3 regions of the Pannonibacter anstelovis genome follow, and region 3 is predicted to be linked to each of the others. Evidence: riboswitches for the same ligand, from Rfam matches in the RefSeq annotation. Region 3 holds a riboswitch; each other region holds the start of a gene.

Region 1 (10,255 bases), on a different contig from region 3:
GGCATCGTCCACCGCCTCGACAAGGACACGTCGGGGCTTCTGGTCGTTGCCAAGACCGACATTGCCCATCAGGGCCTGTCGGAGCAATTTGCAGACCATGGCCGCACCGGCCCGCTGGAGCGGGCCTATCTGGCACTGGTCTGGGGCGGTCCGGGTGCCCTGCGCGGAACCATCGAGGCCAATCTGGCCCGTTCGGAAAGCAACCGGCAGAAGATGACCGTGGTGCGCAAGGGTGGCCGTGAGGCCATCACCCACTGGCAGGTGATCGAGCGTTTCGGCCCGGTGGATCAGCCGCCGCTGGCCTCGCTGATGGAATGCCGGCTGGAAACGGGCCGCACACACCAGATCCGTGTGCACATGGCCCATATCGGCCTGCCGCTCATTGGCGATCAGGTTTACGGCGCCGGTTTCAAGACCAAGGCAAACCCGCTTCCCGAGCCCTTGCGCAGTGCCGTCGTTGAGTTTCCCCGGCAGGCGCTGCATGCTGGCGTCCTTGCTTTCGAGCATCCGGTGAATGGCGAAACGCTGTATTTTGAAAGCGGGATGCCCGAGGATTTCGCCACGCTTCTCGAAGCATTACGAAAATTTTAGGTTCCAGCCCCCTTTACGGTCCTGTTTTCGGCAAGATCTTACTTATATCTTGAAACTGACGGTGATCCGGGAACGGATGCCATTGTGAAGCGTTTGCCCTGAGTGGCAGCACGAGCGGTGCTGCCAGACGTCCGCTAGGGGAACGCAGAAGGTTTTAGGAAAGGGGGCGCATTTCATGGCCCAGAACATTCCGGTGCTGACGGCAGGCGAAGGTGGCCTCAGCCGCTATCTCGACGAAATCCGCCGTTTCCCCATGCTGGAACCGCAGGAAGAATACATGCTCGCCAAGCGCTACCGCGAGCATGAAGATCCTGCTGCTGCCGAAAGACTCGTGACCTCGCACCTGCGTCTCGTCGCCAAGATTGCCATGGGCTACCGTGGCTATGGCCTGCCGCTCGGCGAAGTGGTGTCGGAAGGCAACGTTGGCCTGATGCAGGCCGTTAAGCGCTTCGAGCCCGAGAAGGGCTTCCGCCTCGCAACCTATGCCATGTGGTGGATCAAGGCCGCGATCCAGGAGTATATCCTGCGCTCATGGTCGCTGGTGAAGATGGGCACTACCGCCAATCAGAAGCGCCTGTTCTTCAATCTGCGCCGCCTCAAGGGCCGCATTCAGGCACTGGAAGAAGGCGATCTGAAGCCGGATCAGGTGCAGGCCATCGCCACAAAGCTCGGCGTGCCGGAAGAAGACGTGATCTCCATGAACCGCCGCCTTGCCGGTGATGCCTCGCTGAACGCCCCGATCCGGGCTGCCGAGGCCGATTCCGGCGAATGGCAGGACTGGCTGGTGGATGAAAGCGAAAGCCAGGAAACGATCCTTGCCGACCAGGAAGAACTGGACATGCGCCGCAAGCTGCTGGGCAATGCCATGTCGGTGCTCAATGACCGCGAGCGCCGCATTTTCGAGGCCCGCCGCCTGTCGGAAGATCCGATGACCCTGGAGGATCTCTCCACCGAATTTGGCGTCAGCCGCGAGCGCGTGCGCCAGATCGAGGTGCGCGCCTTTGAAAAGGTGCAGAAAGCGGTGCAGAAGAGCGCCCGCGAGATGGAGACGGCGGTTCTGGCCTGATCTGTTTCCAGCATCAATGGCATTTGATGAAACGGGACGCGCACTTGCGTCCCGTTTTTTGCTTTTCTAACGTGGCAGACTGCGGCTGAACGCGCCGCAAGGGGCGGAGGCTGCAGAAGCGTGGGGTTTGGGCACTTTATGGGCAAGCGGGCGCGGGTCGCGTTCGTCACGCTGGCGGCATTGGCCGGTCTCGCAGGCATCCGTGCCATTGATCCGCCGTTCCTGCAGGCGGTGCGTGAGCTGAGCTTCGATTATTACCAGCGGCTGGCACCGCGCGGTTACCAGGACAGCCCGGTGCGGGTGGTGGATATCGACGATGCCTCTCTAGCGCTCTACGGCCAGTGGCCCTGGCCGCGCGACCGGATGGCGGAGATCGTCAACACGCTCAACAGCATGGGTGCCGCTGCCATCGCCTTCGACGTGATCTTTGCCGAAGCCGACCGGTCATCACCGCGGCAGCTGGCGCTCAGCCTGCCGGAAAGCTCCATTGCCGCCTCGCCGGATCTGAAGGCCGCGCTGAAGTCGCTGCCGGATACGGATGAGCTCTTCGCGCAAGCCCTTGCAGAGGCCCCCTCTATCCTGGGCTTCGCGATCCTGCCTTCCGCTACCCCGCAGCAGCCGCAACTGAAGGCCGGCATGGCCCATGTGGGCCCCTCCCCCGCCGGCCTGCTCGCGCCTTACGCCTCGGCTCTCGGCGCCATTCTCTCCCTGCAGGAGGCTGCGAGCGGCGTCGGCAGCGTGTCCCTGAGCGCAGAAGACACCGGCGGCATCGTCCGCCGCATTCCGCTGCTGGTAACGGACGGGAACGAAGTCTTCCCCAGCCTGGCGGTTGAGGCCCTTCGCGTGGCGCAAGGGGCAACCGGGCTGATCACGCGGGCGGATGAAACCGGCAGGGGCGGCGCGCTCAACGGAATCAAAGTGGGCAGCTTCTCGGTTCCGGTAAGGGAAACCGGCGAGTTCTGGGTTTATTACGACTGGAACCGGCCCGAGCGCTATGTCTCGGTCGCCGACCTTCTCGACCCGCAGAAACGGTCCAAGGTGCAGCCGCTGGTCGATGGCCAGATCATCTTCATCGGCACCTCTGCCGCCGGCCTGTTCGATATCCGCTCCACGCCGCTTGGCGAGCAGGTGCCGGGCGTGTCGATCCACGCGCAGGCCGCAGAGCAGATCATCTCCGGCAACTTCCTCTCCAGGCCGGACTGGGCGGAGGGTGCGGAAATCATCGCCGTTCTGCTTGCCGGCCTCGTCCTTGTCGCGCTTCTGCCGCTCACCGGAGGGCTCATCACCGGTGCGGCAGCTGTTTGCCTGACAGTTCTGATGTTCGGCGGCTCTCTCCTGCTTTTCGTCCAGAAGGGCCTGCTGATCGACGGGCTCTATCCCTCGATCACCGCCTTCGTCATTTTCGCCATCGGCACAGCCATGCTCTATGTGATGACGGACCGGGAGAAGCGCTTCGTGCGCCAGGCCTTCAGCCAGTATCTCTCGCCGGATCTTGTCAGCCAGCTGGAGCAGCAGCCGGACCAGCTGGTTCTGGGCGGCGAGCTGAGGCCCATGACCATCCTCTTCATGGATGTGCGAGGCTTCACCCCCATTTCCGAACAGCTGACACCGACCGAGCTGGTGCATTTTCTCAACACGCTGCTGTCGCCGCTCAGCGATGCCATTCAGGCGCAGGGCGGCACCATCGATAAGTATATCGGTGACAGCATCATGGCCTTCTGGAATGCACCTGTCCGGATGGAAAACCACGCCGCCATGGCCTGCGCAGCCAGCCTCAAGATGCTGGACGTGGTGGACCAGCTGAATGCGGAAGATGCCTTCGGCTTCAAGGCGCGCAATTTCAAGACCCAGACCGTGCAGATCGGCATAGGCCTCAACACTGGCGAGGCCTGCGTCGGCAACATGGGCTCCTCACGCCGCTTCAACTATTCCGTCATTGGCGATGCCGTGAACGTTGCAAGCCGGATCGAGTCGAGCTGCAAGAGCGTCGGCGCAGACCTGGTTGTCTCCGAAGACACCCGCATCAAGGCCCCGGACTTCGCTTATCTGGAAGCAGGCGCCATTCCGCTCAAGGGCAAGTCACGGCCCGTGAAGCTTTTCGCGCTTGTAGGCGATCTGGAGCTGCGCCGCAGCGACGCTTTCCGCAAGCTGGAACTTCATCACATGGCACTGATGGATGCGCTGGACAAAGGCAAAGCCGGAGAAGCCGCAGCAGCCCTCGCCGCCTGCCGTGAGGCTGCACCGCCGGAACTCGAAGCCTTTTATGACCGGCTGGCCGAACGGCTGGAGAGGCTTGAGGCAGAGATGGCGTGAGATGCAGGAAGGTTTGACGAGTGCAAACCGGTCAATGCCGCCAGATCCACACCCCGCGCCGCCCCGGCCTTGTGCCGGGGCCCGTCAGGAGGCCCCGGCGTAACCAACACTCAATGAGATTCACTCCGCAAGGCGGGCAAGCCCTTGCGTTGCTTGATCAACTCCAAGGGGGCCCGTCAGCACCGGAAGGCTCGATAAAGGGACGAGCCTCCTAACAGGTCCCGGCTCAAGGCCGGGACGGCCCCGCAAGGGTAGAAGGCCCGGCGAAAATCCCGCAGGGCCCCCTTTCACCTATCACCGCAACTCCGCCGTATAGTCCTCCACCGGCGGTACGCTGGTGATCAGCTTGTTTTCATGCAGAAATTCGGCAAAGCGCTGATAGCGGCCGGCATCAAGTGCCGCCGGGCGCTTGGCGAAGCGTGGCAGCGTGTCGCCCCAGGCGCGGCGGTTCAGCTCGTCATCAAGGTTCGGATAGGCCGCAATGAAGGCCTGCCACGCCTCTTCCGGATGGTTGGTCAGATAGACCGTCGCCTTCTCCACCGCAGCCAGGAAGCGGACATAGCGCGGGTCGCCGGTCTTGTCCTTTGCTGCCACGTAGATCAGCTCGTCAAAGATCGGCACGCCATTCTCTTCCGGATAGAAGGCCTTGCCCTTCTTGCCCTCCAGCTCGATCTGGGTCAGCTCGAAATTGCGGTAGCCGCCGATCACCGCATCCACCTGCCCCGCCATCAGAGACGGCGACAGGGCGAAATTGACATTGATCAGCTCCACGTCCTCAATCGACAGCCCCTGCGAGCGCAGCATCTGGCCGAGCATGGCATCCTCGAAGCCGGAGACGGAGAAGCCGATCTTTTTGCCCTTGAGGTCCGCCAGCGTCTTGATGGGGCCATCCTCCAGCACGATCAGCGTGTTCAGCGGCGTCTCCACCAGCGTGCCGATCCACTTCAGCGGCATGCCTTCGCTGATCTGAGCATGGAGCGTCGGCTGGTAGGAAACGGCGATATCCCCCTGGCCGGCCGCCACCAGCTTCGGCGGCATGGCCGGATCAGCCGGTTCGATCAGCTCCACATCAAGCCCTTCAGCCTCGAAGAAACCCTTCTGCTTGGCGACCACCAGCGGCGCGTGATCCGGATTGACGAACCAGTCGAGCAGAACGGTCAGCTTGTCTGCCGCCGCAGCGGGTGAAGCAGCGGCCAGAACAGCGGCCAGCGACAGCGCGAGAATGCGTTTCATGCGGGTCTCCCAGTAGACAGGTGTTGGATGAAGTTTGAGCCGGTCCAGCCACAGCCTGACCGGCAGATGCGTGCGCGGGGATCAGTCCTCGCGCTGCCAGGGCACCATGCGGCGGGTCAGGCGCTCGACGACGAAGCGCAGGACCAGAACCATTGCGGCAAGCAAGGCGAGAGCGGCAAACATGGTGTCCGTCTGCATCCGGGCATTGCTCTGCAGCATGATGAAGGCAAGCCCGCCCTTGGCCCCAACCCATTCGCCAACAATGGCACCGATGGGAGCGAAGACCGCTGCGATCCGGACGCCGGACGCGAGCGCGGGCATGGCTGACGGCAAGCGGAAGTAACGCAGTTCCTGCCAGCGGTTGACGCGGTAAAGCAGCGCCAGGTCCACCAGGCCCTGATCCATCCGCCGGAGACCGTCAAAGAACGTCGAGGTGACGGCAAAGAAGATGACCAGCACCGCCATCACGATCTTGGAGGCAAGGCCGAAGCCGAGCCAAAGCACCAGAATGGGAGCAATGGCGAAGACCGGCAGCGCCTGTGTCACCAGAACGACCGGCAGAAGCCCGCGCCGTGCCAGCGGCGACAGCCACATGACGAAGGCCAGCATGACCCCGGCGGCAATGCCGAAGACAAAGCCCAGCAGGGTTTCACTCAAGGTGATGCTGGCGTGATACAGTAGAAAGCCGCTCTGGCGCTGGAAGGCCTCCAGCACTTTCAGCGGACCGGGCAGCATGTAGGGCGGGATTTCGAGGAGCCGCACCGCCAGATCCCAGATCAGCAGCAGAGACACGCTGACCGCGACACCTGGCGCAATGCTGCGCAGGAGAGAAGCTGCACGGGCCGGAAAGGCATTCCGGACGGGGCTCGCAGATGGAAGGGGTTGCCTTCCCGAAAGAAGTTCTATCGACACAGAAGGATCTCCCGCCACCGGCAAGCCGGTCAAGACATTGGAGATCCGGGATATGGCTAAAGGTTTCCGTCCCTTCGCCGGCATGACCCGGATCAGGTTCTAAGGGTTCGGCTTTGCGCCATCTCAGCTCACGTCGGAGCACCCCTCGGACCAACCCGAAACATGCCGCCTGAATGGCGCCTTGGCAAGCAAAACTTGCCAGCACGCCATGAAAGCAGAAGGCCCCGCACATCTTGATAAGATGCCGGGGCCTTGCCGGTTGCTTTTCGGGTTCGCGTTATGTGACGCCCTAGCCCTTCTGCCAGGCCTCAATCGCCTGTTCCAGAGCACGGGCACCAGGTGTGCCCTTCTCGATGGTGAAGATGGCACGCTTGCCGTTTTCGTAGAGCATCGGAACATCGATCCAGCCGCGCTCACGCATCAGGGCAAGGTTACGGTCGCGCTCGCTGTCAACACTCGACAGTGCGATCCAGAAATAACCCGGAGCGACCTTTACCGATGCGCCCAGGAGCGCATCTCCGCGCGCTTCTTCTGTCGGCTTCATCACAAGGCCCGGCACATTGGAAACATCACCGCCGGAGAAGCCTTCAGGAAGCTGGAACTGGATTTCGACCAGATGGCTGGCGGGCAGCGAGCTATCTGTGTTCGGCTTGATTCGCAGCGTCACATTGATGTTCCGGTCCGGAATCTGAGCCTGAGCCACGAGCACAGTCTCTGTCTGCCCGCCGGTACCAGTTTCCTCAGAAACCGACCAGGCCACATTGCCCGCAGAAGCGGTGCCCGAGCCGCTGGCATCTTCACCCTCCTCATAAAGGAAAGCCTTCTGCGCAACGATGGCACCCGGCGTTTCTACAGTCTGGGCAGGAGCCGTACTGGCCGGCGGGGCAGCTGCCTCAGGCACGGCAGCAGGCGTATCCTGCGGCGGCGCGGAAGGCGTGATGAGGGTCGTCGTCACGGTGCGCGCATCAGGGGCGACTGCAGGCTCTCCCGTATCTGTCAGCAGACGGTCGGTATTCTTGCCGCTGTTTTCTTCATTTGCAGCCGTCTCACCTGCGGGGACCGGCGTCTCGGGGGCCGGAGCAGTCGTTGCCGCTGTTTCTTCGCTGGAGGAAAAGATCCCCGCGATCAGCGAGCGCTGTGAATAGATGAAAGCGCCGATGCCAATCAGCACCAGCACAAAACCGCCCAGGAACACGTAGGACATGAAGGGCGAGTTGCCAGACTTTGCAGCACGGCGCGGTGCACGGGTCCGGACCTTGCGCGGTTCATCGGCCGCAGCGCTCTTGCCTCCTGCACTGGCTGACACCGGTGCGGAAGGATCCGGGCGCAAGCTCTCGCTCGCAGGCGCTGGACGAGGGCTTGGTGTGGGAATGGCGTAGGAAGATGGTGCAGGAGCAGCCGGCTCAGCGGACGGCTTTGCAGGCGCCGCATCGAAGGCAGGCTCCACGCGCGGCTCGCTGCGCTCGCCAGCCGGATCCGCCGGAGCGCTCTCGTTGCGGAAGGCATCGCGGGCGGTCTGCACCGCGCTTGACGACGCATCCCCAAGCCTTTCGGCCTCCTGCACGGTAGAGCCAAGCGGCCCGCGCGGCGAAGGAGAAGACGGCGGATAGGGCTCGGCGCGGGGCGCAGCCGGAGCGATGGCGCCCGCAGGAGGGGCCATGGGCGCAGGCGCTGCGGGCGCCGGGCGCGTTGCCATCAGCGTTTCACGCGCCGCCTCGGCCTCAACCTTGCGGATGGCTTCCTCAAGGCGCAGTTGTTCGGCCGTGATTTCGGACGGGGAAAGCGGCGGCTCATAGGCCTTGAGCTGACTGACAATCGCGTTTCGGGCGCGGCTGTAGACGTTGCGGCGCGCAGAACCGTTGTTCTCCGGCAGTGACGCAATCGTTTTCTTCAAAATCGAATAGTAATCAGCCATTGGCTCGCTCGTGAGGGGTGCCAGCCTGAACCCGGCGCACCGGAAGCTCCGTATTCATGCCATCCCATTTGTAGGCTCAACACCGGCGGGCGCAAGAGGTGTTCGGCAAAGATAGGATGCGCAATCAGGTTTTTACATGACTTTCGGGCGGAATGGGGAGCATTCCGCCCGATAAATTTCACGTCAGTCCTGGAACGGATTCTGCACCAGGATGGTGTCGTCACGCTCCGGGCTGGTGGAAAGCAGCGCCACCGGTGCGCCGATCAGTTCCTCCACATGCCGGACATATTTCACCGCCTGCGCCGGAAGATCAGCCCAGCTGCGGGCGCCCTTGGTGGATTCCTGCCAGCCCGGCAGGGTTTCATAGATCGGCACCACACGTGCCTGCGCCCCCTGGGAGGCCGGCAGGTAGTCGATCCGCTTGCCGTCCAGCTCGTAGCCGACACAGATCTTCAGCTCTTCCAGTCCGTCCAGAACATCCAGCTTGGTCAGCGCGATGCCGGTAATGCCGGAGGTGCAGACAGTCTGGCGCACCAGAACCGCGTCGAACCAGCCGCAACGGCGCTTACGGCCCGTGACGGTGCCGAACTCATGGCCACGCGTGCCAAGGAATTCGCCGACTTCGTTCTGCTGCTCGGTCGGGAACGGGCCTTCGCCCACGCGGGTGGTGTAGGCCTTGGTGATGCCCAGCACATAGCCGACCGCATTGGGGCCAAGGCCAGAACCGGTGGCAGCCTGACCGGCAACCGTGTTGGACGAGGTCACAAACGGATAGGTGCCGTGGTCGATGTCGAGCAGCGCACCCTGCGCACCTTCAAACAGCAGGCGCTTGCCTTCACGGCGCTGGCCATCAAGCAGCTTCCATACCGAATCCATGTAGGGCAGCACGGTGCCAGCCACCGAGGACAGTTCCTCGAAGATGGCCTGCGCGGAAATCTCACTCTCACCGAGACCCCGGCGCAGCGGATTGTGGTGCGCCAGCAGCCGGTCGATCTTGGCCGGCAGCGTCTCCAGATTGGCAAGGTCCATCAGACGGATGGACCGGCGGCCCACCTTGTCCTCATAGGCCGGTCCAATGCCGCGGCCCGTCGTGCCGATGCGCGTACCGGTGCTGGAGTTCTCGCGCAGCGCATCCAGCTCGCGGTGCAGCGACAGGATCAGCGTCGCGTTTTCGGCAATGCGCAGGGTTTCCGGGTTCACGGTCACGCCCTGATCGCGCAGACGGCCGATTTCCGACACCAGCGCATGCGGGTCCAGCACCACGCCATTGCCGATCACCGACAGCTTGCCCGGGCGCACGACGCCGGAGGGCAGCAGGGACAGCTTGTAGCTGACGCCATCGATCACGAGCGTATGGCCGGCATTATGCCCGCCCTGGAAACGGACAATTACGTCAGCCTGCTCAGAGAGCCAGTCGACGATCTTGCCCTTGCCTTCATCGCCCCATTGCGAACCGACGACAACAACATTGGCCATGGGTGCCATACCCTTCTCAAAAGGAACCATCTGCCGGGGCCGCTTTTTCCGGGCACCAGCACACAAAACCCCGGTACATGGCCGGGGCAAACGCGCGGACTATAGCCACTTCCGCCAAGAGTTGCGAGCCCGAAACGGAAGAAATTGACGGACGGAAGCCTCGCATTCCGGGTGGCGCTGCAATCCCGTCAGGTGATACAGCTCGCACTCTCCCGAAGGCGCAGGCCCCGCCTCAAACATCCGGACACAATCATGTCATTAGCCGCCTGGCTGCTGCTGTTTTTCCTCAGTGCCCTTTGGGGCGGCTCGTTCCTCTTTGCCAAGGTGGCGGTTGCCGAAATTCCGCCGCTGATGCTGGTGTTCCTCAGGGTTCTGATTGCGGCCAGCGTGCTGCATGTGGTGCTGCGCCTTACTCCGCACCGGTTTCCCCGTGATCCGAAGATGTTGGCAAGCTTCCTTGTCATGGGCCTGCTCAACAATGCGATTCCCTTCTCCCTGATTTTCTGGGGCCAGACGGGCATCGCAGCAGGCCTTGCTTCGATCCTCAATGCCACAACGCCGATCTTCACCTTCCTGATCGCCGCCGTGGTGCTGCATCAGGAACCGGTGACGGCCAACCGCATCGCTGGCGTATTGCTGGGCTTGTCGGGCGTGGTGCTGATGCTGTCCTCCAGCCTTGCCGGTCTCAGCTCGGATCCGCTTTGGGCGCAGGCCGCCTGTCTGGGCGCCGCCCTCTCCTACGGCTGCGC
Region 2 (10,255 bases), on a different contig from region 3:
CAGGCGGGCAGCCGGATGGTTTTATCTACGCTCCTGTGCGCGCAGGAGACCTCATTCTTGCGGCTTTGACGTATCCGCAGGAGCTGCCTGTCGAGGTTGAGGTGATGGATCAAGGGGCTGACAGTTCCACTCAGCCCGTTCTTTTCCGCTCCGAAGGCTATGCGAAACTTCCGGAGCAGAGTTTCCAGTCCATGTCAGGAGAAATCACCGTTGCTGGCCGCAGCTGGCTCGTGCGTGTGCGGCAGCCTGACGTTGAAAACGGCATCGGGGCGCATTGGCGCTCCCTTCTGATCTGCACATTCTCGCTGCTCTTCGCAGCAGCACTTGCTGTCTCCATCCGCAATCAGAACCGGGCCGTGGAAGCCCGCCGCGACCTTGAAACCCTGTCGCAGCAGGTCATCGCCGAGAAGGATCTGATGCTTCAGGAAATGAAGCACCGGATCAAGAATTCGATTGCCCGCATTCTCGCCATTGCCCGGCAGACGGCGAACAGCTCTCCCTCATTGGAGAGCTTTTCCTCCTCCTTCGCCTCCCGGCTGCAAGCCATGGCCAATGCACAAGACCTGCTGACGCGCTCCCGCTGGCAGCGGGCGGGGCTGAACGAGCTTCTGGAACAGGAACTGGAGCAGGTTTTCGGCGAAGCGCTCCAGCGTGAAAAGCTTTGCGGTCCTCCGGTTGTCCTCAATGAAAAGGCCGCTCATGCGCTGAGCCTCGTCTTCCACGAGCTGGCGACCAATGCGCTCAAATATGCCCGTGTCGGCGATGACGGAGCATCCCTGACGGTGGACTGGACGCTGGAAGCCGCCCCAAAGGGCAAGCTTCTGCAACTGATATGGACGGAGAAATCTGCGCAGGCCATTGAGCCGGGGACTGCCAAGGGCTTTGGCACAAGGCTGATTGACGCCAGCATCCGCGGCGAACTGGGCGGCAAGATCGAGCGCGAGTTCACCGGAAATGGCCTGACCGTGCGCATGTCCGTGCCGCTGCAGGCCTGAGGCTGAAGCCCTGTCCGCTTACGCTCAGCGCCAGCTGGCTGTTGCGGCGAGCCACTCACGCACGCGCGCTTCCGGATCTGCATTGCGGGTGATGTCGGTGGCAACCGCTGCACTGTCCGCTCCGGCCGCAAGGGCCGCTTCCGCCCGCTCCGGTGTCAGGCCGCCAATGCCAATGAGGGGCAGGGTGCCGATGCGCTTCTTCCAGATGCCGAGCCTTTCCAGCCCCTGCGGCGCCCACTTCATCTCCTTCAGGATGGTGGGATAGACCGGACCCAGCGCCATATAATCGGGCTCTGCGGCAAGGGCCGTCTCAAGCTCCGCCTCGTCATGGGTGGAAAGACCCAGCTTCAACCCGGCGCTGCGGATGGCAGCAAGATCGGCCTCCGCCAGATCCTCCTGCCCCAGATGCAGCCAGCTGTAGCCTTCCTCGATGGCCATCTGCCAGTAGTCGTTCAGCACCAGCGTGGCGCCATGGGCCTCGCACACGGCTTTTGCTTCGCGGATCTGTCGGCGCAGCTCGTCCGGTGCGCAGTCCTTGACGCGCAGCTGCACCAGCTTCACGCCCTGCGGCACGAGGCGGGCGATCCAGTCCGCGCTGTCGACGATGAGATAGAACGGATCAAGCTTCATCCGAAAGCTCCCTTGCCAATGATAGGGGTTGATGGCACGGCCATATCCCTTGGTTCAAGCAGTCCGGCAAGATATCCTTGGCGCCCGGCCTCCACCGCCCCGGCAAAGGCCTCGGCCATGAGCGCCGGATCCGCTGCCCCCGCTACGGCTGTGTTGAGCAGCACCGCATCAAAACCCAGCTCCATCACCGTGGTGGCATGGGAGGGGCGGCCAAGCCCGGCGTCGACGATCAGCGGCACATCCGGGAAGGCGGCACGCATGGATCTGAGGGCGGCAAGGTTTTGCGGGCCCGCAGCCGTGCCGATGGGCGCGCACCAGGGCATCAGCACCTGACATCCTGCGGCCAGCAGCTTTTCCCCCACGATCAGGTCATCGGTGGTGTAGGGAAACACCTCGAAGCCCTCGGCGCTGAGAATGCGCGCGGCCTCCACCAGCTCGAACACATCCGGCTGCAGCGTGTCGTGGTGGCCGATGACTTCCAGCTTGATCCAGTTTGTACCAAACACCTCCCGCGCCATTTTCGCCGTCAGCACCGCCTCAGACGCGCTGTGGCATCCTGCGGTGTTGGGCAGCACCTTGACCCCGAGATCGCGGATCATCTGGAAGAACGCGCCGCCATTTCGCCCGGCCGCCGTTTCCCGGCGCAGCGACACGGTGACAATCTCCGCCTTCGAGTGCCGTACGGCATCAGCCAGTATGGCAGGTGAAGGATAGCGGGCTGTGCCCAGCAGCATCCGTGACGAGACCTCGCAGCCATAGAGTGTCAGGCTCATCTCAGCCTCCCTGCATCGGCGACAGGATCTCGATCCGGTCGCCCTCGCTCAGCCGGCAGGCCTCCCGGGCTTCGCGCGGCACCAGTTCGCCATTGACGGCGGTGGCTAGCCAGTCGCCTTCATAATCAAGTTCCTGCAGCAGGGCGGGCAGGGTTTCCGCCGCACAGGCCACGGCTTCGCCATTCACCAGCACTTTCATGGGTTTGCATCTCCCTTGTTTTCCATCAGCCGCCTTGCGGCCATATCCGCTGCCTGCCGGGCGAGGGCCGGGGCAAGCAGGAAGCCATGCCGGTACATGCCGGCAACGGCCAGATCCGCGCTGTGCGGCAGGCGTTCCGGCTCTGCCACCACGCGCGGCATGTTGTCGTCAAAGGCGGGGCGCACTCCGGCGCCCAGTTCCACGATGCGCGCTTCGCCAAAGGCGGGATGCAGCGCATAGGCGGTGTTGGCCAGTTCCATGACCGAGCGTGCCGTCACCGGGCCGCCGTCGTCGCTTTCAATCATGGTGGCGCCTACCATGAAGCGCCCGCCGCCGCGCGGAACCACATAGAGCGGATGGCGCGGATGCAGCAGGCGCACGGGGCGCGACAGGGAGATTTCCGTGGTCTCCAGATACAGCATCTCGCCGCGCACACCGCGCAGACCCGGCATCCGGCCGATAGCGCCGGGCCCGGTGCAGTCGATGACAAGCGATGCCCGCAGATCTGCCCCTTGCGCTGCTTCGCCCAGCTGGAAGGTAACACCGCGTGCTTCCAGCTGCTTCCAGAGCGCCGTCATGGCGAGGCGCGGATCAAGATGGGCTTCATTCTCGAAGAACAGCCCGGTCATGAAGCGCCCGGCAAGGGCAGGTTCCAGCTCTGCAATTTCCGCAGCATTCACCGTCCTGTGGCCTGTCGAGCGGCTGGCAAAGCGGCGCAGTTCCGCCTGATCGCGCGGCGGGCACAGAACCAGCGTGCCTTTGCGGGAGACAAGCCCCGGCACGGCCGCCTCCCACCAGTCTGCAGCTTCCAGCCCAAGCTTCAGCACCTCGGGCCCGGCGGTCTCCGCCTCGCACCAGGGGGCAAGCATGCCGCCGGCATAGAAGGACGCGCCATGACCCGGTGCCGGATTGGTGTCTGCCACAATGACGGAAATCCCGCGCCGGGAAAGCTCCAGCGCTGCGGCAAGCCCGGCCACTCCTGCGCCGCGCACCACCACTGGACGAGAGCCTGCAGAATGAGAGAGGCCTACGTGTGTCTGGCTCATCCGCTTCCGGCTCCGTGGCATCTGTCTCACGGGCGGAAGGGCTTTGTGAGGCGCCCGCTGGCAAACGCCGTGCCTGCGCGCATCACACACCATCCCTCCGCCAGCGTGAACTGGATCAGGTTCAACGGGTCACTGCGCTGCATCGCCAGCAGTATCTCAGCCCCTTGCACGGGACTCCCCAAGGTGAAGCCCAACCTTTGCGCCGGGAATGGAGGCTTGTCAATCGCGGGAGGGCCGGTGATTGCATGATTGCAACGGCTTGCCCTTCGAACTGATCTGCTTCGCCGCAGCGGGCCCTCTGAGGGCAAAGGCCGCCGGGCTGCTCTTCCGTGCCTTGGCACACGCGGCCGCAAAGCGGCTTGTGCCTTCACCTGTTGCGTGCGCCCTGCCTTTCCGGATGCACCCGGCGGAGACTAGCCGCGCAACTCGTGCAGGATCATGGCGGCCGCGCCAAAGGCGACCGCATCCGTCGCGGAGTTCTGCGGCACAAGGATTTGCGGCTGCAGAACCCGCGCCCCTTCAAATGGGTCCGATGTGGCAAATTCAAGCCAGCCTGCAAGACGTTTGCGGACACTCCAGGGCAGCGTCCCTCCGAGATAAATTGCAGAAGGCGCGAGGATGGCTGCAATCATGAAGGCGAGCGTTGCCGTCTCCGGCCCTGCCTTCGCAAGCCAGGTTTCCAGTACGGCCTCATGTTGCTCCAGATAGGCGGTCCATTCCCCGGCCGAGCGCCCTTCCGGGATAACGCCTGCATGGTCGAGGCACCAGGAGGCCAGATCATCGAAGCTGGGTCTGGAGCGGCCCCTGGCGCGCAAGGCGCCGACTTCGCCGGCATTGCCCGCATGCCCGCGGTAAAGCTCGCCGTTGACGATGATTCCGCTGCCGATGCCTTCAGAAAGATAGAGATAGACGAAGTTTTCGTGAGTGGCGGCGTTGCCCATCGTCAGTTCGCCCATTGCGGCGGCGTTGGCATCGTTCTCGATCATGACCGGGCATCCCAGAGTTTCCTCCAGGGCGGTTGCAAGGTCTGAACCCGTCCAGCCGATCACCTCCTGCGCCAGATCGAGGGATGCCGTCTGTTGATGGAAACGGGTCGGCATGGCGATGCCGGCACCGATCAACAGCCGCGGGTCTATGGCGCTTGCAGACAGAAGTTCTCCTTTCAGCCGCCCGACGGCGTCCAGCAGGCCGGAAAAGCTCTCGAAAGAGCCTCGTTCCTGCCACTCTCCCACGAGATTTCCGCGAAAGTCGAGCAAGGCAACCGAGACGGCAAACCGGTTGGCGTGCAGGCCGATTGCGTAACCGGCCTTTTCAGACAGCGTCAGATCAATATGCGGTGCCCCGCGCCCGCCCGAGCGCCTCGCACCTTCGACGATGATGCCGCGCTCAATCAGGTCGCGGGTCATCGTACTGACCGCCGCTGTCGTGATGCCGCACATTTCCGCCAGTTGCACCCGCGATGCCATGCCTTTCCTGCGCAGGTGCTTGAGCATGTCGGCCTGCGTCCGTCCAATGCCCTCCAAAGGGTGCTGCCGCGTCAGCATGAATTTCCTCCTCCTCGCAATTCCCTAGCGAATGTCATCAAACTTTTAATTAAGCAAGTTAATTAATGAAATATCGCCAACTGGATTGATCAGTATGACAAAGCCTCTCGCTCTTCTCACCAGCATTGCTCTTTCGGCTCTCGTGGCCGGCAACGCGTATGCCGAAGACATCAAGATCAAGATGTCGACCCTCGCGGACAAGTCCGGCCCGGCGCGTATCACCAACATCGAAGCCGCAGCCGACATCATGAACAGTCAGTTCAAGGCAGCCGGCATCGACAAGCGCATCGTCATCGAGGCAAATGCCAGCGCTGTCAAAGGCTGGGACGACCTGGCGCTTGAACTCATGAAGGCCTTTTCGGTCGGTCAGGGGCCGGACCTCTATGTCCTGCCGCATGAATGGATTGGCAAGTTCGCTGAAGACGGCAATGCCCTGGCCATGGACGGGATCATTGCCTCTACCCCGTGGGCCTATGGCGACATCCTGCCAGTCCTGTGGAACTCCGCCAAAGCCGCCGATGGCAAGATCTATGGCATCCCGCAGGATGCGGAGATCCGCATGTTCTTCTATAACAAGGACATGCTTCGCAAGATCGGCAAGGATGAGGCTTTCATCGAGAGCATCCCTGCCCAGGTTGAAGCTGGCAGCTTCACGCTTGATGACCTGACCGCCCTCGCCAAGGAGGTGGTTGACGCAGGTGCGGCGGAATACGGCATGCTGCACCGTCCGAATGTCGGCATCGACTATCTGATGGTGTTCCAGTCCTATGGGGTCAAGTTCATCGACGAGGCCAGCGGCAAGCTCATCTTCCCCAAGGCGGAGATGGTCGAGGCGCTGGGCTGGTACGAGCGGAACGCCCGGGAAGGCGTGACGCCGGCGGACAATACCGCCATGAGCTGGGACGCCATTCAAAGTGCCTTCAAGCAGGAGAAGGCCTTCATCTTCCATCAGGGTGTATGGGCGGTTGCCTGGCAGGCTGGTGACAAGAATGGAGCGGTCTGGCCGGCGGACAAGGAAGGCTACTTCAACAAGATCGGCTGGATTCCGGCTCCGGCGGCGGAGCAGGGGGGCAAGCCGTCCAACCTGTCCCATCCGCTTCTCTACACGGTCAATGCAAAGAGCGGGCATGCAGATATCGCCGCAAGCCTCATCGCGCTGGCGACCTTGCCCTACTTCAACACCGAGCATGCTGTCGGCTCCTATCACACGGCGATCAGCCACGCGCAGACAGCCATGCCGAAATACAGGGACAACTGGGTGCTTTCGGCCGCATCGCCGATGATGGAGCATGCGCAGTTTGTTCCCAACCATACCCAGTTCGGCAGCTACAACAAGGCGCTCTTCAGTGGTCTCCAGGCTGTTGAGACCGGCAAGATGACGGCTGAACAGGCGGTTGACTTCATCGCGGAAGAACTGAGCCTCCAGTTCGGCGCCGATGTCGAAATCCGGGAAAGCGCAAGCAACTGATCTTCGTGTGGCTGCAACGCCACTGACGTGCCGCCCGGCCGGAGACTGCCTTGCAAGCACCGGCCGGGTTCCCGGTACAAAGAAACTGCCGCCGCAGGCGGGCTATCCGGATTGAGTTCAATGTCCAGCACTCGCCTGCGGGCGCATCGCCCAGCCAGACCGGCGCTCTATCTGCTGCCGGCCATCGGGCTTCTGACGGTCTTCTTTCTCGGGCCGATCATCGTCAATGGCGTCATCGCCTTCACGGACATGGGCGCCAACCTCCGGGCCGGAGAGTTCACGCTGCAGAACTTCGAGCGCATTCTGCAGCGTGACGCACGCCTGCCGGCTGTTCTCCTGACAACGCTGATCTACGTCACTGCGACCCTGTTCCTGTTCAACGTCGGTCTTGGGGCATTGCTGGCTGTTGCGACCACGGCAGTCTCCGGAAGGCTGGGCACGTTCTTCCGTGGTCTGTGGCTCTTGCCGCGCATGAGCCCTGCCGTCCTCTATGGCATTCTCTGGATCTGGATCGCCGACCCTTCACCAGCAGGCCTGCTGGCCCAGGTTTCCGGTGCACTCGGTTTGCCGCCGGTCAATCTGCGCAATGATTTTCCGCTCTTGCTCGTTGTTATTGCAAACGGTTTTGTCGGTGCGTCGTTTGCCATGGTCATATTGACCTCGGCAATCCGTTCAATTCCGGCGCATCTGGCCAATGCCGCCCGCGTTGATGGCGCAAGCGAGTGGGGCGTGCTGCGCCATGTGGTGGTACCTGCGCTGTCCCAGCCGGTCCGCTTCATCACGATCTATCAGGCGCTCTCCCTGATGACGACCTACGAGTACATCCTGCTGATCACCGGCGGGGGGCCTGTCTACGATTCCACGCCCTATGCCCTCTACATCTATCGCAGAGCCTTCGAGAACGGTGCTTACGCCTATGGTGCGGCGCTTGCCCTGGGCCTGATGGTCATCGGTGTGGTGATCACACTCCTCCAGTGGCGGCTTGCCGACATGCGCTCCACCTTTGCAGCCCCCAGAATCGAGGTGCTCTGATGCCGTCCAACCGGTCAATGCTCGCGGGATCTTCCAGCTGGGCGCGCCTGGAGCGGCGTGGCGCCATGAACCGCGCGGGCTTCTCGGGTGTCATCCTGCTCTTTCTGACGCTCGTCTCCATTCCTGTTCTGCTGCCTTATCTTTGGCTCCTGGTGAAGTCATTCACCCTCTCCGATGGCGCCATCAGCAGCATGGTGATGTGGCGCAGCACGGCAATCGCAGCCGTGGCCTATGCAGGGGCCGTGCTGCTCTGCCTTCTGGCTGCCAGATTGAAAAGGCCGCAATTCGCCTGGAGCGTCTTCGGTCTGGCCATTCTGATCCTCGCTGCGGTTTTTATCGGTCCTTATCTGACGCTGGAGAACTACCGTTTTCTCCTGACGCGCGACATCGACGGAACGGGAACAAGCCGGACAGGCCTGCTTCCGTCAATCTGGTCGGCGCTCGGCAGCTCGCTGCTGTTTGCGATGGCCCAGACCTTGATCGTCACGCTGGTTGCCACGCCTGCGGCCTATGCCCTGTCGCGCTTTGCCTTTGCCGGGCGGGAGGCCTTCCTTCGCGGCCTCCTGATGCTGCATGCCTTTCCGGCTCTGGCGCTGACGGTCGCCGTCTTCGTGCAGCTTTACTACATGGGGCTGCTGAACAGCCTTGCCGGGGTCGTGCTTGTCCTGAGCGCCCTGGAGCTGCCCTATGCGATTTTCGTGCTCAAGGGGTTCTTCGACACGGTGCCCTGGGACATCGAAATGAGCGCTGTCACAGACGGCGCGACCCGGGCACAGGCGTTCCGGATGATCGTGCTGCCGCAAGTCCGTTCGGGGCTTATTGCGGTTGCCACATTCACCTTCCTGCGGGGCTGGGAGGAATATGTCTTTGTTCAGACCCTGCTCATCGAGAAAAGCCAGATGACGATGAGCCTCTATCTCTTCTTCGTCTCGCAGGATCATATGGGCGTTGACTATGGGCTCGTGGCGGCCGTCGGCATTGTCTACCTGCTGCCCGTGATCATCCTCTACACCTTCACACAGAAATACATCACACAGATGAGCTTCGGCGGAATCAAGGGATAAGAGCCATGGCCAAGATCACACTCGACAACGTGACGAAAAGCTGGGGCGAAAACCTTGTGCTGAAGCCGTTGAACCTGACCATCGAGGATGGAGAATTTGTCGCCATTCTGGGCCCCTCGGGGTGCGGCAAGTCGACGACGCTGTTCCTGCTTGCCGGTCTCTATGCACCGGCCTCCGGTGCAATCACCTTCGACGGCCACAATGTCAGCAAGGTTGACGCACGTGACCGGAACGTCGGCATCGTCTTTCAGTCCTATGCGCTTTATCCGAACCTGACCGTTCGCGAGAACATCGCCTTCCCGCTGAGGTTCAAGCCTGTTGGCAAGGCGGAGGCGGTCCGGCGCGTCGAGGAAGCGGCGGCTCTCGTGCAGATCAGCCCCTTGCTCGACCGGCGGCCTTCGCAACTGTCCGGAGGCCAGCAGCAGCGGGTGGCTCTGGCACGGGCGCTGGTCAAGGAGCCGAATATTCTGCTGCTGGATGAGCCGCTTTCGAACCTCGATGCAACGCTGCGCATTTCCATGCGGGCCGAATTGAAAGCGATCCAGAAACGCCTTGGTATTACCACGCTGATCGTCACGCATGATCAGATCGAAGCAATCACGATGGCTGATCGCATCATATGCATGAACAATGGCGAGATTGCTCAAATCGGTACGCCGGACGATCTGTACCGGCGGCCCAGCAATCTTTTTGTCGCAGGCTTCATTGGAACACCTCCGATGAACCTGATCGCAGGTCAGGCAAGCGGTGAGGAGCTGCGTCTTGGTGCATCCCTGCTGCAATTGACGCCGCCCTGGAACGGGCCAGTGACACTGGGGTTGCGCCCGGAGGATATTGCGCTGACTGCTCCGGCAGAGGCAATGCTTTGCGGTGAGATCGTCAGCGTAGAGCCGATGGGACGCGAAGTCTTCTACACGGTTTCCACGCCTGCTGGTCTCATCCATGCGCTCGAATACGGCGAGGCTGTGCGCCATGCACCCGGAAGCAGGGCCGGACTTGACTGGAATACTGCCCTTTCTCTCCTCTTCGATGAAGATGGCAACCGCATCCCCGGCCTTCATGCCGGAGTTTCGCATCCCGCCTCAAGCCGCGCCGGGCAGCGGCTGCAGGCGAATTGACAGGACCTTTCAGTGACCAGAATTGTCTCTCATCGCGGTGCAAACAAGTTTGCACCGGAAAACACATTTGCCGCCGCAGACCTCGCCCTTGAGCAAGGGGCTGACTACATCGAGCTGGACGTGCGCGAGAGCGCCGACGGTGTGCTCTACGTCTTTCACGACGAGATACTTGACCGAACCACAGATGGTTCAGGTCCTATTGGCCATGCCCTGGCCAGGGAAATTGATGCACTCGACGCCGGCAGCTGGTTTGATCAGAAATTCAAGGGCGCCGTTGTGCCGCGGCTGGATGCTTATCTTGAGCACCTGCGGGGCCGTGCCGGGGTCTATGTCGAGCTGAAATACTGCGATCCGGCCAAGGTGGCGGCTCTGGTCCGCAATCTGGG
Region 3 (10,255 bases):
ATGTGCTGCGCTCTTCCATGGCCCATGCCCGGATTTCTCTTTCTGGGCTGGAAGAGGCCCGCGCCCATCCGGGCGTGGCTATGGTGCTGACCGGGGCTGACCTGGACGGCATGAAGCCGATGCCGGTGAAGGCGGTGATGAAGCAGCTGGATGGCACCATGCACTGGTGCCCGGTGCGGCCCGTGCTCTGCACCGATACTGTCCGCCACGTTGGTGATGCGATTGCCTTCGTGGTGGCCGACAGCGTCAACGCGGCAAAGTCCGCGGCTGAGCTGATCGAGGTGGACTATGAACCGCTCGACGTGATCGTCGATATCGAGGAAGCCGTTCGGGACGGGGCAACGCTGGTCTGGCCGGAGCATGGCTCCAACAAGGCCTTCCGCCTCGGCCATGGTGATGAGGCAAAGACCGAAGAGGCTTTCCGCAAGGCCTCGCATGTCACCTCCATCCGCCTCGTCAACAACCGCCTCGTGGCCAATTACATGGAGCCGCGCGCCTGCCTTGCCGAATATGATGCGGACACGGGCCGCTACACGCTGACGGCAGGCACGCAGGGCGGCCATGGCCAGCGGGATATCATCGCCAAGGATATCCTTGGCATCGATCCGGCGCGCCTGCGCATTATCACCCCGGAAGTGGGCGGCGGCTTCGGCACCAAGATGTTCGTCTACCGGGAATATCCGCTGTGCCTCTTCGCTGCGGAGAAACTGCGCCGTCCGGTGAAGTGGACCGGCGACCGCATGGACCACTTCGTCACCGACGCGCATGGCCGCGACAACATCACCACCGCAGACCTGGCGCTGGATGCCGATGGCCGCATTCTCGGCCTTCGCATCAATGTTCTGGCTGCCATGGGGGCCTATCTGCATCAGTATGGCCCCTTCATCCCCTTCGTCGGCACCTCCATGTCCACGGGGCTCTATGATGTTCCGGCGCTGTTCGTTACGGCCACCGGCGTCTATACCCACACGGTGCCGACTGACGCCTATCGCGGCGCGGGGCGTCCGGAAGCTGCTTATCTGATCGAGCGGCTGATCGAGAAGGCTGGGCTTGAGACAGGCCTTGGGACGGCGGAAATCCGCCGCCGCAACTTTGTGCCTTCCAGCGCGCTGCCCTACACCACGGCGACGGGCCGCATGTATGACACCGGTGATTTTGCCGGGCACATGGACAAGGCGCTGGAAGTGGCGGACTGGAACGGCTTTGCCGCCCGGCAGGCGGAAAGTGCTGCGCGCGGCAAGTACCGCGGCATCGGCCTTTGCAGCTACATCGAGGCCTGCGCCTTCCCCGGCGGGGAAGAGGCGACGGTGGAACTGAACGGCAATGGCACGGTGACGCTGCTGATTGGCACACAGACCAATGGTCAGGGGCATGCCACGTCTTATTCGCAGGTGATTGCCGAACAGCTTGGGCTTGATATCGGCCAGATCGAGGTGATCCAGGGCGATACCGACCGGGTGCGCAAGGGCGGTGGCACGGGCGGCTCCCGCTCCATTCCGCTCGGCCTGCCGTCTGTGCTCGAAGCCTCGAAGAGCCTTGTCCGCAAGATCAAGGAAAAGGCCGCCGATCAGCTGGAAACCGGCATTGACGATCTGGAGCTGGTGGACGGTGAAGTCCGCGTCGTTGGCACCGACCGGTCCGTATCGCTGGCCGCTGTTGCGGCTGCTGCCGGTGAAAAGCTCGCCGGTCAGGAAGAGGTGAAGCAGGCGGAAGCGACCTATCCCAATGGCACGCATGTCTGCGAGCTGGAGGTCGACCCGGAAACGGGTGATGTCGAGCTGCTGAACTACACAATCGTGGATGATTTCGGCGTCACGGTGAACCCGGTTCTGCTTGCCGGTCAGGTCATCGGCGGCACGGTGCAGGCAATCAGTCAGGCCTTGTGCGAGGAAACGGTGTTCGATGCCGATGGACAGCTGCTGACGGCCTCGCTGCTCGACTACCGCCTGATCCGGGCATCCGATCTGCCGGATATCCATTTCGAGACGAAGAACGTGCCGTCCACCACCAATGCGCTGGGCATCAAGGGGGCAGGCGAGGCCGGGACCATCGGCGGCTGCGCAGCCGTGATGAATGCCCTACAGATGGCTTTGCGTGATGGGGCAGGGGTGGAGCATATCGATATGCCCGCCACGCCGCACCGGGTCTGGCAGGCCATTCAGGCCGCCCGCGCTTAAGAACGAAATGCGAAGAGGGGGCGGCGCGGCTGACTGCGCTGTCCCCTCACTGACGCCTTCTCCGGCCAGCAGCGTAAAATTCTGTATGCTGCGGCAATATGGTCTGGAATTTTGATACCGGTTTGCTACCCTTGTATACAGTAGCATGCATGATACGCACGGCGAAGTTGCTGCGCTATCAGCAGATTTGAGTTGAGCTTGGCCCGGCGCCCAGCTTCTTCATGCCCGCCCCTGCGCCGGACCTTTGGACGATCATATGGCCATGAGGGAGACGAACGCCCCTGACGAGGATGAGGCGGAGAACCGTGCATTGGCCTCCGGAGAGGGCGCGCAGGTCCCGCCGCAAGCCGCCGTTCTCACCTCACAGAAACCCGTGCTGGGCATCGCTCTGAAGCTGTGCTCCACCTTCACCTTCGCCTGCATGGCTGTCGCTCTGAAGATCACCACAGAGAGCGTGCCAATTGGCGAGATTGTCTTTGCCCGCAATTTCTTTGGCATGTTCCCGGTGCTGCTTCTGGTGGCGCTGCGCGGTGAGCTGACCAGCTCTCTTCATACCCGCCAGCCGCTTGGCCATGTGGGGCGTGCCATGGCGGGCATTGCGGCCATGCTGTTTGCCTTCACATCGCTGAAATATCTGCCCCTTGCAGATTCAACGGCCATCGGCTTTGCCGCGCCGCTGTTCACGGTGGTTCTGGCCTTTTTCTTCCTTGGTGAGACGGTGCGTGTCTACCGCTGGACGGCCGTCGTCATCGGGTTCCTTGGCATTGTCGTCATCCTGTCTCCGCATATGGGCGGCACGGAGATGAGCGGGGATGCCTGGTTCGGCGCGGCAGCTGCGGCTGCAGGCGCCTTCTGCACGGCCATGGCGATGATCTTCGTGCGCAAGCTCTGCGAGACAGAGCGGACCAGTACCATTGTCATCTGGTTCTCCGGCTGTGCCTCGCTGATTTCGCTGGCAACCGTTCCGTTTGGCTGGATCTTCCCCGGCTATGCCTGGGTCATTCCGGATGCGAAAACGGCAGGGCTGCTTGTCTTCGTCGGTCTTGCGGGCGGCGTTGGCCAGATCGTCATGACCGAGAGCTACCGCTACGCTGATGCGTCGACTATCGCCCCCTTCGATTATGCAAACCTGCTCTGGGCGGTGCTGCTCAGCTGGGCGATCTTTGGCGATATTCCGGTGTGGCAGGTGGTGGCCGGTGCGCTGATCGTGGTGGCGGCAGGCCTCTTCGTCATCTACCGCGAACGGGCGCTGGGCAAGGATGACAGCCGGGCGCGCAAGGCCTCCTCGCCGCTGCGGCCCTGATCTTCAGCCTGCGCCCCGGCTTTCATCGCCCGGCGCAGGCTGAATAGTGCCTCAGAATGCCTTGAAGGTAATGATGGTGCGGGTGTCGCGGATGCCTTCCATGCAATGCAGCTTCTCATTGACGAAGTGGCCGATGTCCTCGCCATCCTCGATATAGACCTTCACCAGCAGGTCATAGTCGCCGCTCGTTGAGTAGATTTCCGAAGCGATCTCGGCATCCGCAATGGCATTGGCGACCTTGTAGGTCTCGCCGAGGTGGCATTTGATCATGATGAAGAAGGGCTTCATGGCGTGCTCCTGAGGGCTATCCTGTGACAGGACATGGCCGATCCGCCGCCGCCAGTCAATCGCTGCGCTTTATTGCCGCCAGCAGAGCATGCTTGCCAAGGCGGAACGGGCTTGGTAGCTGTTTGCCGTCTCATGGGGGTGCCCGCCGGATGCGCCGGGCTGAGAGGCGATGGTGCCAACTCCTTGAACCTGATCCGGCTTGTACCGGCGGAGGGATTTGGGATGATGAGCGGTCAAACGGCACGCGGCGCAGCTGATGCAGCGGCCATTTCTACCATCACTGCGGATCACCTGGCCTCGCGCACGGCGGAGGTACTGGACAAGATCCGGGTATTCGCACCCCGTGTGCATTGCCTCACCAACGCTGTGGCTCAGGCCTTCACCGCCAATGTTCTGCTGGCGTTGGGCGCCATTCCGTCGATGACGATCTCGCCGGAGGAAGTACCCTTCTTCACGGCTTCTGCGCAGGCGCTGCTGGTCAACCTCGGCACGCTGGACGACGCGCGGAAGGAAGCAGCGAGCAGGGCTATCAGCATCGCAGCTGGCGAAGGCAAGCCCTGGGTGCTGGATCCCGTCTTTGCCGACCGTTCTCCCCCGCGCCTGACCGAGGCCCGGCGCCTTCTGGCTCTGAAGCCTTCACTGCTGAAAATCAATGCCGGGGAGCTTGCCGCGCTGGGCGGCGGTGCGTCTGTTCTGGAACTTTCCGGCCAGCTGGGGCTTCCCGTTGCAATGACCGGTGCTGTGGATGACATCAGCAGCGGCATTCAGAGCCTTCGCCTTGCCAATGGGCATCCGCTGATGGGCCGGGTGACGGCGACTGGCTGTGCAGCCGGGGCGGTGGCTGCGGCTGCGCTTGCCGTGGAGCCGGACCCGGTGGTGGCTGCGGCTGCGGCGCTGTCCATCATGGCGATCGCAGGGGAAATTGCCGCCGGACATTCGACCGGGCCAGGCAGTTTCGTTCCCGCGTTTCTGGATGCCCTTTATGGGCTTGAAGCGGCGCAGATTCGCGCCCACTTGCGGCTTGCCTGAGCCGCAGCCCGTTCATTTTCAGGAGGAATCATGACTGCCATTGCCCTGACCATCGCAGGCTCGGATTCCGGCGGTGGAGCCGGCATTCAGGCTGATCTCAAGACCTTCTCGGCGCTCGGTGTCTATGGTGCCAGCGTGCTGAGCGCACTGACGGCACAGAATACGCTCGGCGTCAGTGCCATTCACGACGTTCCCCCTGCCTTCGTGCGGGCGCAGATGGATGCGGTGCTGTCCGATCTCAAGGTCAATGCCATCAAGATCGGCATGCTGTCACGCCCGGATGTCATCTGTGCCGTGGCCGAAGGGCTGGATGCGCATGAGGCGTCCAATGTGGTGCTCGATCCTGTGATGGTCGCAGCCTCCGGTGATCCGCTGCTGGTGCCGGAAGCGGTCTCCGTGCTGATTGCGGAACTGCTGCCGCGCGCGCAGCTGATCACGCCGAACCTGCCGGAAGCCGCCCGCATGCTGAATACGGAAATTGCACAGGGCCGGGAAGCCATGCGCACGCAGGCGCAGGCGCTGCTGGATCTGGGCGCAAGGTCCGTGCTGCTGAAGGGCGGCCACGGGGAGGGGCCGGAGAGCGAGGATCTGCTGTTGACCCGCGACGGACGCGAACAGTGGTTCACCGCCCCCCGCCATGCTACGCGCAACAGCCACGGCACCGGTTGCACCCTGTCGTCCGCGATTGCCGCGGGCCTTGCCAAAGGGCTTCCGCTGCCCGATGCGGTGGCCGGAGCGAAGCTCTATGTGACCCATGCCATCCGGGCTGCTGACAACCTCAAGATCGGTGAAGGCCATGGGCCCGTGCATCATTTCCACGCGCTCTGGGAGACAAGCGATGTCAACTGAGATCAAGCCGTCCGCCTCGCGCCGTCAGGCCCTCAAGCTTGGTGCGGCCAGTGCCGCTTCTCTGCTGGCCGCGCCCGCGCTCGCCAATACGGGCGAGGCCGTGATCGAGTGGAAGATGGTGACTTCCTGGCAGAAGAACCTGCCGGGGCCGGGAACGACCGCCCAGACGATCTGCGACCGGATCGAGAGAATGTCGGGCGGGCGTATGCGGGTGCGGCTCTTTGCTGCCGGCGAACTGGTGCCGCCGCTCGGCGTGTTCGATGCCGTGTCTGCCGGTACGGCACAGGTGGCGCACACGGCCTCCTTCTTCTGGCAGGGCAAGATGCCTGCTGCTGTCTGGTTTACGGCCATTCCCTTCGGTCTTCTGCCGCTTGAGCACATCACCTGGATCGAGCAGGGCGGCGGGCAGGCGCTGTGGGACGAGCTTTACGCCCCGTTCGGAATCAAGCCGGTGATGGCGGGCAACACCGGCGTACAAATGGGCGGCTGGTTCCGCAAGGAAATCAATACGCTCGATGATCTCGCCGGGCTGAAAATCCGCATGCCGGGTCTGGGCGGCGAGGTCATGCGCCGATTGGGTGCAACACCAGTCGCCCTGCCGCCGGGGGAGATATTCCCGGCGCTGCAATCCGGCCTCATCGACGCAACCGAGTTTCTGGGCCCGTGGAGCGATCAGGCGATGGGCTTCCAGAAGGTGGCCAAGTTCTACTATGCCCCGGGCTTTCACGAGCCGAACGGCACCGGCGAGGCGCTGTTCAACAGGACTGCGCTGGAAGGGCTGCCGGAAGATCTCAGGACCATCGTCCTGGAGGCCTGCAAGGCCGAGAATGGCAGGTCACTGGCCGAAAGCGAATGGATGAATGCAGGCAGCCTTGAGAGCCTGCAGAAGGAGGAGGGGGTGCTGCTGCGCTTCTACCCTGAAGACGTGCTGGACGCGCTGCGCCGCGAAACAGCGGTGGTGCTGGGGGAGCTTGCAGCCAAGGACGAGCTCACAGCGCGCATCCACGCCAGCTACAGCAAGGCGCAGGCGCGGCTTGCGCCGTGGAGCCGGGTCTCTGTACAGCGGTTCCTTGCCGCGCGCGACGGCGACAAGGCCTGATACCAAGGCTTTCCACGCTGACGCATCACGCCTCGAAAATGCTCCAGCATCGCGCGGGCTTAACCAATGCGCGATGAGTGAAGCTCATCGAGCATTGGTATGAGGGCCACCTTCCGCATTCCGGATCCGGCGCGCAAAAGAACCCGTTGTACACAGGAAGTGGCTCGAATCGGGTGGATTGAGCCATTTTCTGCCCGGCCGGGCGGAGGGGAATGTGACTTTCCTGCAACGCAGGTCTTGAAAACTCGCCAGCGTGAAATCGCGTGATAGGTGCCTATTTTTTAAGCATACCTCTCCTGCTGTTTCCGCCCTGTGTCAATCTGACCGGAATATGACATATTTTCGACGGTCATGCCCCACATTCCCTAGGGGAATGTGGGGCGGACAGTATATTTGGTGCGCTGCAGCATGCGTGAGTGGCATTTCATCGCGGCGTGTTTCCGGATTGAAAGATCTACGAAATTGAAAGATCGTCTTTCCTGAGGAGCAAAGCTGGCAGGGCTTTGAGAAATGCTTGGGAGGGTTTGAGCAACATGATTCGTATCAGCAGAACGCTGGCTCTGTGCACCACCGCCATCGGGATGATCTCTGTTGCTGGTCAGGCTTATGCGGGCGGTTTCGCGCTGCGTGAACAGAGCGCCTACTATCAGGGTATGTCCTTCGCCGGTAATGCAACGACCGGTCCGTCGATTTCGTCGATGTTCTGGAACCCGGCCGCCATCACGGGCGCAGGCCTGGGCATCACCACCGAGTCCCACCATGCGCTGATTGCGCCCAAGGCAGAGATTAATCTCGATTCGACCTCGACGTTGCGCGCCTATGGCAACGGCGGCGACATCGGCTCTGATGCCTGGATCGGCTCCAGCTATACCGCTTACAATGTCAATGATCAGGTGTATTTCGGCCTTGCCGTGAATGCGCCCTTCGGTCTGTCCACGAAGCCTGAGGGTGGTATGCCCTGGGCCGGCCAGACCTATAACGCCGGCTCGAAGGTGTTCTCGATCAACGCCAACCCGATGGTCGGCTACAAGGTGAATGATCAGCTCGCCTTCGGTGCGGGCGTGCAGGTTCAGTATTTCAGCGTGCGGCTGAGGACAGCCACGAATGCTTCTACTACGCCGCCAGTCACGACGCTTGAAGGTGACAACATTGGCGTCGGCGTCACCGCCGGTGTGATCTACAAGCCCTTTGCAGGCACCGAATTTGGTCTGGGCTACCGCTCTGGCGTGGCACATGACCTTGACGGTACAATCACGTCGGTTGCGTCGACCCCGATTTATGCCTCGCTGATCACGCCTGAAACCGTCACATTGTCGGCCAAGCAGCGGATCACTGACAGCTTCCGTGTCCTGGGAACGGTGGAGTGGGCGAACTGGAGCCGGTTGAAGTCGCCCAAGGTCACGCTTCAGGCCAATGGAGCAACTCTGACCACGCTGAAATTCAACTACGACGACGGCTGGTTTGCGGCTCTTGGCGCGGAATACGACATCAATCAGAACCTCACCGTTCGTGCTGGTGCTGCCTACGAATGGTCTCCGATTAACGACAATATCCGTTCCGCCCGTCTGCCGGACAATGACCGGATCTGGCTGAGCGCGGGTGCGAGCTACAAGGTTCTGGACAATTTGGCCTTCGACCTCGGCTACACCCACATCATTGGCCGGGACACCAAGCTTGCCATCGTCCCGGGACATCAGGATTTCGCTGGTGTGGTTCTCTCCGGCGATGTCGACTCATCGGTCAACATCGTGAGTGCGGCCATGCGCTACCGCTTCTGAGTTGTTTCTCAGGTGCAAGGTTTGCGGCCGGTGCCCCACGGTGCCGGCCGTTTCCTTTTGTGACACAAATGGCTGTCCCGATCATTCACCAAACTGTCGTATTTGCGCGTAAATACCTTTTTCTGAATACTAAAATTCGACGTAAATCCTGCAGTATGCTTGTGAAAAACTTTGCTGTCATAATCCTGATACCTGAATCGCGTCTAAGGGGGGCAAAGGTAATCGGGAGCGCCAGACATGACAGCTCTGCAGGAAGGCCGGCATTACCGGGCCTTGTTCATTTCAGATGTTCATCTTGGAACGCGCGGATGTCAGGCAGATCTTCTGCTCGACTTCCTGAAGTACAATGATGCCGAGACCGTGTATCTGGTCGGCGACATTGTTGACGGTTGGCGGCTGAAGCGCAGCTGGTACTGGCCGCAGGCGCATAACGACGTGATCCAGAAGATCCTGCGCAAGGCCCGCAAGGGCGCGCGCATCTTCTACATTCCCGGCAACCATGACGAATTCCTGCGCGATTTCCTCGGCACTCATTTCGGCGGTGTGGAAGTAGCGGACAGTGTCGTGCATACGGCAGCCGACGGGCGCGAGTACCTGGTCATCCACGGCGACCAGTTTGATGTGGTCATCCGTCACGCCAAGTGGCTCGCCTTCTTCGGTGACAAGGCCTATGTGACCGCGCTGGCTCTGAATACCGGCTTCAACCTCATGCGCCGCCGCCTGGGTCTGACTTACTGGTCGCTCTCTGCCTGGGCAAAGCTGAAGGTGAAGAACGCCGTGAATTTCATTGGCCGCTTCGAGGATGCCTTGTCCGACGAAGCCCGCCGCAAGGGCGTTCACGGGGTCATCTGCGGCCACATCCACCATGCCGCCAGCCACGATATCGACGGCATCCACTACATCAACACCGGTGACTGGGTCGAAAGCTGCACGGCGGTTGCCGAGCATCACGACGGAACGTTCGAGGTTATCAGATGGGTGCAGCGTCCAGCCGAACAGCAGGCGGAGCAGGGGATGGGGGAGCGGTCCGTCGCGGCATGACATCCATTCTCATCGTCACAGACGCCTGGCATCCGCAGATCAATGGTGTAGTCCGTTCTCTGGAACTGACTGCCAACCAGTTGCTGCGCATGGGTCTGCGCGTTGAGTTCCTGACGCCGCAGCTTTTCCGTACCCTGCCATGCCCGACCTATCCGGAGATCCGCCTGTCCCTGACAACGCGGACGCGTGTGGCGGCGATCATGGACCGGTTCGCCTGTGATCACCTGCACATTGCCACCGAAGGCCCTCTGGGTCTCATGGCCCGTTCCGTGGCGTTGAAGCAGGGCAAGGTCTTCACGACGAGTTACCACACGCGCTTTCCGGAATATCTGGCGGCGCGCCTTCCGGTGCCCGTGTCTGTCACCTACAGGTGGCTGCGGCGCTTCCACAATGCCGGGCAGGGCTGCATGGTGGCTACCGGCAGTCTGGAGAAGGATCTGGCCGCGCGTGGTTTTACCCATCTGATGCGCTGGTCGCGCGGTGTGGATGCCGATCTTTTCCGCCCCTACGAGGGCTCCGTCCTGCCAGCGGATCTCCCGCGCCCCATCTTCATGAATGTGGGCCGGGTGGCGGTGGAGAAGAACATCGAGGCCTTCCTCGAGCTGGATCTTCCCGGCAGCAAGGTGGTTGTAGGCGGCGGCCCGCAGCTCGAATCCATGCGCAGGGCCTACCCGGACGTGCTCTTTACCGG

Evidence for each region. Region 3 has a riboswitch for thiamine pyrophosphate ahead of thiM (hydroxyethylthiazole kinase). Riboswitches for the same ligand answer to the same signal wherever they lie in the genome.
Region 1: linked by a shared signal. The riboswitch ahead of V6L75_RS13035 (ABC transporter permease) and the one ahead of thiM (hydroxyethylthiazole kinase) in region 3 are both predicted to bind thiamine pyrophosphate.
Region 2: linked by a shared signal. The riboswitch ahead of thiO (glycine oxidase ThiO) and the one ahead of thiM (hydroxyethylthiazole kinase) in region 3 are both predicted to bind thiamine pyrophosphate.

Annotation. Positions count from the first base shown of each region.
Region 1 covers NZ_JBAKBF010000007.1:225,268-235,522, reverse strand. Annotated here, with positions in the region: gene V6L75_RS13055 (RluA family pseudouridine synthase) at 1-591, shown strand, start outside; gene rpoH (RNA polymerase sigma factor RpoH) at 767-1,657, shown strand; gene V6L75_RS13045 (CHASE2 domain-containing protein) at 1,778-3,970, shown strand; gene V6L75_RS13040 (ABC transporter substrate-binding protein) at 4,265-5,203, opposite strand; gene V6L75_RS13035 (ABC transporter permease) at 5,285-5,938, opposite strand; TPP riboswitch at 6,168-6,271, opposite strand; gene V6L75_RS13030 (hypothetical protein) at 6,405-8,030, opposite strand; gene V6L75_RS13025 (adenylosuccinate synthase) at 8,214-9,506, opposite strand; gene V6L75_RS13020 (DMT family transporter) at 9,759-10,255, shown strand, end outside.
Region 2 covers NZ_JBAKBF010000003.1:200,482-210,736, reverse strand. Annotated here, with positions in the region: gene V6L75_RS06265 (CHASE domain-containing protein) at 1-995, shown strand, start outside; gene V6L75_RS06260 (thiamine phosphate synthase) at 1,020-1,625, opposite strand; gene V6L75_RS06255 (thiazole synthase) at 1,622-2,398, opposite strand; gene thiS (sulfur carrier protein ThiS) at 2,400-2,597, opposite strand; gene thiO (glycine oxidase ThiO) at 2,594-3,643, opposite strand; TPP riboswitch at 3,719-3,834, opposite strand; gene V6L75_RS06240 (ROK family transcriptional regulator) at 4,057-5,187, opposite strand; gene V6L75_RS06235 (ABC transporter substrate-binding protein) at 5,282-6,655, shown strand; gene V6L75_RS06230 (carbohydrate ABC transporter permease) at 6,776-7,687, shown strand; gene V6L75_RS06225 (carbohydrate ABC transporter permease) at 7,753-8,751, shown strand; gene V6L75_RS06220 (ABC transporter ATP-binding protein) at 8,757-9,869, shown strand; gene ugpQ (glycerophosphodiester phosphodiesterase) at 9,882-10,255, shown strand, end outside.
Region 3 covers NZ_JBAKBF010000014.1:37,903-48,157, reverse strand. Annotated here, with positions in the region: gene V6L75_RS18400 (xanthine dehydrogenase family protein molybdopterin-binding subunit) at 1-2,177, shown strand, start outside; gene V6L75_RS18395 (DMT family transporter) at 2,434-3,480, shown strand; gene V6L75_RS18390 (Lrp/AsnC ligand binding domain-containing protein) at 3,532-3,768, opposite strand; TPP riboswitch at 3,893-4,002, shown strand; gene thiM (hydroxyethylthiazole kinase) at 3,991-4,797, shown strand; gene thiD (bifunctional hydroxymethylpyrimidine kinase/phosphomethylpyrimidine kinase) at 4,828-5,646, shown strand; gene V6L75_RS18375 (TRAP transporter substrate-binding protein) at 5,636-6,745, shown strand; gene V6L75_RS18370 (OmpP1/FadL family transporter) at 7,279-8,523, shown strand; gene V6L75_RS18365 (UDP-2,3-diacylglucosamine diphosphatase) at 8,761-9,564, shown strand; gene V6L75_RS18360 (glycosyltransferase family 4 protein) at 9,561-10,255, shown strand, end outside.